2 regions of the Pseudoduganella sp. RAF19 genome follow, and region 1 is predicted to be linked to the other one. Evidence: predicted binding sites of a transcription regulator. Region 1 holds the regulator's gene; the other holds the start of a gene.
What was found. Region 1 encodes FliA, which starts transcription of late flagellar genes. Its sites were predicted from a motif close to CTAAAGTTTNNNNNNNNNNNGCCGNTA; they were not measured.
Positions count from the first base shown of each region.

Region 1 (3,761 bases):
CCATCCAGCCGTGCCTTCGGTTCGGCGCCGGTATATTCGATTGCGGAATATCGCGAACGCGTGCCGGCCGATCGCAGCAAATGGCAGATCGTTCCAACGCCGGCACGGCCCTTCCCCGCCGCGTTGCGCGACGGACCGGCGCCTGCCGAAGACGCACCGATGCAGCCGCTGCCCGTGCTCGGCACGCTGGCAGGACTCGGCGCTGCCGGCGCGAGCGCTCTGTGGCGGCTGCGTCTCTGGCTGCGCCGCCGCAAACTCAGCGCGGCGCCTGCGGCGCGATCGTCGTAGGAATTTCGGTTGAGGGGTCGGGGATGCCCGACAGGATGGTGACGGCCACGCGGCGATTGCGCGCGCGGCCTTCCGGATCATCGTTCGATGCGACCGGATGATTGTCGGCGTGGCCGACCGCCGTCATGCGCGAGGCGGCAACGCCCGACTCGATGAACAGCCGCACCACCGTCCCCGCGCGCGTGGCCGACAATTCCCAGTTGGAGGGGAAAGCCGTATTGCGGATCGGCTGATTGTCCGTATGCCCTTCCACCTGCACCGCGTGCGGATCATCCTTCAGCAGCGAAGCCACGGCGGTCAGCGCTTCACGCGATTCAGGCGTCAGGCGCGCATCGCCGGGATTGAACAGCACACTGGCGTTGATTTCCACGCTCACGCCGCGGCTGTTCTGCGTGACCTTCACCTTGCCCTCCTTGACCAGCGGCGCCAGCGTGGCGGCGAGATCGTTGGCCAGGTGCGTCATCTGCTCCTTCTCCTTGCGGATCTGCTCCGCGCGGCGGCGCTGGGCCGGATTCGGGATCGGCACATTCTGCACTTCGGTGTTCTGCAAGGGTGCTGCGCCCTGGCCGCCGAAAGCATCGCCCAGCGCATCGGAGAAGACTTTGTATTTGCCGATATTGACGGAGGAAATCGCGTACATCACCACGAAGAACGCGAACAGCAGCGTGATGAAATCCGCGTAGGAAATCAGCCAGCGCTCATGGTTCTCCGGTTCATCGTCGAACTTCCTGCGTGCGCGGCGGTACTGCATCTCAGTGCTCCCGCATCAGCGTGGCGATGCGCTCGTCGATCACACGCGTGAAGTCACCGGTGGCGATATCGTAGAACACCGCGGCGGCAAGCTCCTGCTGGTAGACCTGGCGCGTGACGATGTTTTTCAGCTTGTTCGCGATCGGATAGAAGAACAGATTGGCCAGGCCCACGCCATAAATGGTGGACACGAAAGCCACCGCGATGCCGGAACCGAGCTTGCTCGGATCGGTGAGGTTTTCCATCACGTGAATCAGACCCAGCACCGCGCCCAGGATGCCGATGGTCGGCGAATACCCAGCCGCCGATTCCCAGATGCGCACAGCCTGGCGTTCGGCCGTTTCGAAGGCGGTGATTTCCATGTCCAGCATTTGCCGCATTTTGTCCGGCTGGATGCCGTCCACGATCATACGCAGACCCTTGGCGATGAATTTGTCTTTGGAGGCGAGCATGTAGCGCTCCAGCGCCAGCAAGCCGTCGCGGCGTGCGGCCAGGCTCCAGGAATTGATGTCGCGCGCCAGCGCGGCGCGGTTATCGGCGGGCGGCTGAAAAATCCAGCGCAGCATCGATAGGCCGCGGCGCAAAGTGGGCAGGCGCGTTTGCAGCATCACCGCGCCAAACGTACCGATAACGACAATGGCAAACGCCGCCGGCTGAAGCAGGGAAGTGAGTTTGCCGCCTTCCAGCCCCTGGCCAACGAGAATGCCGGCAAGCGCCAGCAGTACGCCGGCTATGCTGGACCAGTCCATGCCTGCTCCCGGAGTGATGCACGCAGGCGGGCCACGGCCTGGGTGTGCAATTGCGAGACCCGCGATTCGGATACACCCATCACGGCCCCGATTTCCTTCAGGTTCAGCTCTTCTTCGTAATACAGGCCCATTAACATTTTCTCGCGCGGCGGCAAGGCATCGATGGCATCGATCACCGCTTGGCGGAAATCGGTATCGAGCAGCGCGCGCAGAGGATCGGCTTCCTCGTCATGTGCGTATCGGTCGAGGAAGGAATCATTGCCATCCTCGTCGTGGAAATCTTCGTAATACACCAGCTGGTGGCCGCCGCCTTCGGACAGCATTTCCTGGTAATCGGACAGCGACAGCTTGAGCGACTTCGCCACTTCCGATTCGCTGGGCGGACGGCCCAGGCGCTGCTGCAGCACGGCCATCGCATTTTCAATCTTGCGCATATCCTGGCGCAGCGAGCGCGGCATCCAGTCAGAGGAGCGCAGCTCGTCCAGCATGGCTCCGCGGATGCGCATCACCGCATAGGTTTCAAACTGGGCGCCGTGGGTTTCTTCGTAGCGGTTGATAGCATCGAGCAAGCCGATCATCCCGGCCTGTACCAGGTCATCCACTTCCACACTCGGGGGCAACTTGGCCTTCATGTGGTGGGCAAGCCGCTTAACCAACGGCATGTGCTCCGTCAGCAAAGAGTCTTTGTCTACTTTCCCTTTGACCGTGTACATAAAATTCTAGTTGTTGTAATGCTCAAAAATGGTTGCTGCTCCCCGCAAAGTGTGATGCCGAGCCAGCCAGCGCAAAGCGTCCGGCCAGTTGACGGAACGCGACCGAAGCACCGGCCAGCGGAAACGCATCGACCACCGCGCGCCCTAAGCGTGCTGCACGATGCAGGTACTCGTCGGCTGGAACGGAACCCATGGAAACCAGGTTCACTGCCAGGTAACGGCTTGCCGCCTGCGCCATATTATCGTAAACCACCCTCGCCTCGGCTTCCGAAGCCCCGGTAACGAGAATTCCGAACGGGCGGCGGCCCAGTTCGTGGTTCAGGCGCTTGATCATCAGATAAGCATTCTTGATGGAAGCCGCGCTGTTGGAAACTTGCACGACAATTTCCGAGCTGGCCATGACTGGCACGGGGAAAGCTTCGCCATCGAACTCGCCATCGACCAGGGTGATGCCGGTCTGCTTGACGAGCACGTCGAAAGCCTTGGCCAGGCGGCGGCCTTCGTCGGGACCGCGGCGCTGTTCGCCGCGCGTCATTTGCACCACATTAAATCCTTGCGGCGCAGCGTGAATCACCTGGTTCAGGCCGCACTGCTGGCGCGCCACATTGATCAGACTGGCGCCGCCATCGACACCCAGGCGCGACGCCACACCGTGCGCGCTGGCACAGGCATCGACCAGCAGCACATCATTGCCGGCCTGGGCCAGCGAGGCGCCCAGGTTAACCATCATCATGCCCTTGTCGTCCTGCGGCGTGGCGGACAGGAAGGTCACGATACGGGGCCGCGGCCCCGCCAGCATGCGGCGCAGGCCTTCTGCCTGGTCGAAATCGAAATTAGCCAAGGTGCACCTCGCGCAGGGAAGCATCATGGCCGGCATTGGCCATTACCAGAGGCAGATCGGCGTCAACGAACTGCGGCTTGGCGCCGCTGAAGGCACGCTCGATCAGGGCAGCCGGGTCGGCCAGGTGCAGGTCTTCCGGCACGCGCTGGCCGTTGGACACGTAGAACAGATTCAGCTTGTGGCGGATCACCACATCCAGCGCGGAGCCGATGGACGCGGCTTCATCGAGCTTGGTGATGATGGAACCAGCCAGGCCGCTGCCCTGGTAAGCGCGTACGACCTCGGACAAAGTCTCTTGCGTGGACGTGGCGTTCAGGCACAGCAGGCGCTTCACATTCGCTTCCGCGCCTTGCAGCATGGCGACCTGCTCTTCCACCATATGATCGCGCTGGCTGACGCCGACGGTGTCGATCAGTACGG
Region 1 is NZ_JBFREF010000003.1:308,796-312,556, reverse strand. It holds gene AB4Z19_RS09305 (hypothetical protein) at 1-288, shown strand, start outside; gene motD (flagellar motor protein MotD) at 257-1,039, opposite strand; gene AB4Z19_RS09295 (flagellar motor protein) at 1,041-1,787, opposite strand; gene AB4Z19_RS09290 (RNA polymerase sigma factor FliA) at 1,769-2,500, opposite strand; gene AB4Z19_RS09285 (MinD/ParA family ATP-binding protein) at 2,523-3,341, opposite strand; gene flhF (flagellar biosynthesis protein FlhF) at 3,334-3,761, opposite strand, start outside.

Region 2 (3,761 bases), on a different contig from region 1:
CATGCCAGCTACAAGATACTCGACCGCGCTAACCCAATGTTGCTGCAAGATCTGCGAAATCGATAACGCGATGCCGCACAAAATTGCTGCCCCCGCCATAATTTTTTTAAACATCGCTCTCCTCTCAAAAGTAGCATTGCTGCGCAGAGTATTAGTAGTTCGAACTACGCCGTAACTTGAGCAAGTCATTGGTCGAGTGAGGTGCCTGGCCGGAGGGCAGCGTTTGTCATTGCAGATTATTCGCCTTCAGTATTCGTGCGAACGTTCAGTTTCCACTGAACTGGCCCCTGGCCGGTTGGGTGTTGATGGTGGTTTTGTGGCGGGAACGGGTCTCCCTTGTTGCAGGTGACCTCCTTCTTACATCCGACGCATTTGTAAATTCCGGACATCGGAACGGTACTCCCGGGGTTGTGTTTTTGGTTCCACCATTCACCGCCACTGCTTTTCGTCAGACTAGATTGGTCAAGATACCAAGACATTGAAATCTCCTATAGAAATCGTTGAAAAAAGTAACGCGGCAGCTTTTGACGATACGGATACAGCAATTAGAGGGTGACAAGAAAGTCGTCCGAAACACGATGAAGATTGCTCTTCATTTCGTCATCTCAAGCAGTATCCCTGATGAGACTGAGCTTGCAGTCGATTGATTTTGCAATCTCCAAAACTTCTTCAGTTGGTATCTGGCGAAGCACTTCCTTGGAGTTCAAATCAACGACTTTAACGACTAAGATTTTTGTGTCGCTGTCGATGGAGAACTCCAGGTCTAACGCCTTCTCGTGCGCAGCCTTGTTCAGCTTGGATACGGCCTTCGTGATCTCAGTCGAAGCCGGTGTGGGAGTACCGTCATTGACGGCGTTATCAATTCCAGGTGAGGGACTTCCACTCGAAGCAGGCTCCCAACCTTGTCGGAGACTGACTTCGTTCGAGTTTGGACGTTCTACAATCTGGTTGGACTTACTTGTTATCGAATCGACGCTCATGATGCTTCCCGTGTGCATAAGCCCCGGCCTGCCTAACGGCATACCGGGGTGATAATTACGAGATATGTGATCCCATCACATAAACCGGCGATACTGGATTAGCCGCGTAGCAGGGACAGGACACCGTTAGGCAACGAGTTGGCTTGTGCCAGCATTGCAGTACCAGCTTGTTGCAGAATCTGACCGCGGGTCATGTTGGCGGTTTCAGACGCGAAATCAGTATCTTGGATTCGGCTACGAGACGCGGACAGATTTTCAGAAGTCGTTTGCAGATTTGAGATCGTGGAAGCGAAACGGTTCTGGATCGCACCCAAGGATGCACGGTTGCTGTTAATTGAGTTCAGTGCCGAGTCGATGGTCTTCAAGGCGGCGTTGGCACCGTCCACGGTCGACACGTCAATTTTGGCTACGGACTGCAGGTCGGAACCGGTAGCAGCGCCAACAATCTTGCCGGCACCGACGCTACTTGACAGGGTAAAGCCGCTGTCGGACGAGAAGTCAAGCTTGCCGCCAATCGTAGCGAATGTGTTCACCGCGCCGACAGCAATCTTTGCTGCGGCCATAGCTGGACTGTTACCGGAGGCGGGCTGATCTGCACCGCGGATATTGGCCGTTGCCAGCTTGTCAGTCGCGTCGGCGTTGGTGTTTTTGATCTGGATATCGGAGCCGGACGAGTTGGTCAGCTGGATTTCCTTACCGCTTGCACCAGACTTGATCGAGGCCGAGATACCGGTCGTGCCGCTCTGAGCATTAATTGCCTGAGCCAGAGCTGACAAATCGCCGCTTTTGACCTTGGCCGAAATGGTCACGGCCTTTGAGTTAGGATCAGCTTCCAGCGAGTTGTCGCCGCGCAGTTCGAACTGGTAGGAGCCATCCGCCAGGTCAGAGAGATTGGCTTCAGTGGTTGCGGTCGCAGTTACTCCGGAAGTACCGGATTTCGCGTTGACGTTCGCCGCAATCTTTTTCGCGCTGTCGCCGAGAGTGTGGGCGGTATTGGCGCCGTCAGTGATGATGTTGGTGCCCTTGACGTCGACCGTGGTCGACACGCCGTTGCCGGAAGTGAAGGTCAGCGTCTCGTCAGTGATAACGCCGTTCGATTCAGTGGCGTACGCGTCGGACACGAATTTGGCAGCGGTGCTATCGAAGCCGGACTTCATGGTGTTGTTGCCGATATCGGTCGCACGGGCCGACTGCACGCCGATATTGATGGTCTGACCAGAGTTCGCGCCAACCTGGAATTGTGCGGAGGTGAGGGAACCGTCCAGCACGTTCTGACCGTTGAACTGAGTGGTATTGGCCACGCGGTCGAGCTCCTTTGCCAGCGACGACACCTCGTTCTGGATCGATTTGCGGTCGGAATCAGAGTTTGTGCCATTAGCAGACTGCACGGAGAGTTCTCGGATGCGCTGCAGCAAGTCGCCGGCGGTGCTGAGACCACCTTCAGCCGTCTGCGCCAGCGAGATACCATCGTTCGCGTTACGAGCCGCCTGGTTGTTGCCACGAATCTGCGAGGTGAAGCGCTCGGAGATTGCTAATCCGGCCGCGTCGTCTTTAGCGCTATTGATTCGCAGCCCGGAGGACAGGCGCTGCAGCGAGGTCGACAGGGAAGCTTGAGACGCATTCAGGTTACGCTGTGCGTTCAAGGATGCAACGTTGGTGTTGATGCTCTGAGCCATGATCTAGGTCTCCGGTACTGTAAGTTGGGCAAATTGCTCATTCACTTTGGCCTGCCACTTACTTGTGACAATGAAGCCGCTGTTGTGTCTGATTACGGGGAACCGTCGGAAACCTTGAAGTGCAGTGACGAGTCCAAACTGCTAGTTTTGGCTCTATAGTCAAAGAGGTGCCATTGCTACCGTCTCACGCGACAAGTTCTGCTGGAACTTTAGGGTTCAAACGAATATTTGTAGTTGTCCTAAAACTCCTTCTTGCCACTTGATGCCGTCACGCCCCGCCTTTATCAAAAGTGTCATCGGTGACTAGTCACGACAATCTGTTCAACTTCAACAATTCGTTAGCTTTATCTAGGAAGCTTGCGGCGAGCACCTGGCAGTATTCTTTCAAACGGTAACGCAGCGGGCGATATATAGACCTGACGTGACAGCAATTTGGGACCCACACGGGTTCGCTTTCGTCGTCATGACCGCTCGTTACTGTCATTAAACCCATATCCTTGCCGCTACGGTACTCATCAACGAACTGCGTTGAGATGAAGCGAAGTTTCGGTCATAGCGGCCGTAGTTCCCCTGCGGATGTAACTCTTGGAGTCATATTCAGCAGTGATCTATGGACCTAGATTTAGTCTTTGGTGAACACGTTTCAGTTCTCGAAGTGCCTGATGTTTTTGAACATGGCTTCTGGTTGTTCGGTGCTGTGCACAGCACTGCATGAAGATTTCGTAACAGCAACTAGTGTTGGATTTGAGGCAATTGATTGAAATGTCTGTTACCATTTATCGGTGACTGGGAAGATTTCATTCAATGACAATGACTACACTTATCAATAATGAGATTGCGGAAAAGCAGCGTAAATCGGAGTTCATCGCCTTGCTGCGCGCCAGATTTGTCATTTCCAGCAGAGCGAAAAGTACGCAAGGTTGGTTCATTGTCCTTACGGTTGCATTACCGGTACTAAGTCTCCTGCTGGCACCACACTATCCAGATTTGAAACCGTACTTTGCGTTGGCCGCGCTAACGGTTTTGCTCTTGGATACTGCGGTAGTGGAGCGAATTCAAAAGGACCGCACAAAGCGGAGTGCGAAACTGCAAGAAGAATTCGATA
Region 2 is NZ_JBFREF010000013.1:66,651-70,411, forward strand. It holds gene AB4Z19_RS27950 (hypothetical protein) at 1-114, opposite strand, end outside; gene AB4Z19_RS27955 (flagellar protein FlaG) at 606-980, opposite strand; gene AB4Z19_RS27960 (flagellin N-terminal helical domain-containing protein) at 1,079-2,656, opposite strand; gene AB4Z19_RS27965 (S-4TM family putative pore-forming effector) at 3,467-3,761, shown strand, end outside.
Region 2: AB4Z19_RS27960 (flagellin N-terminal helical domain-containing protein) is a predicted target of FliA. The motif match lies at 2,749-2,775, and genes of this name have one in related genera.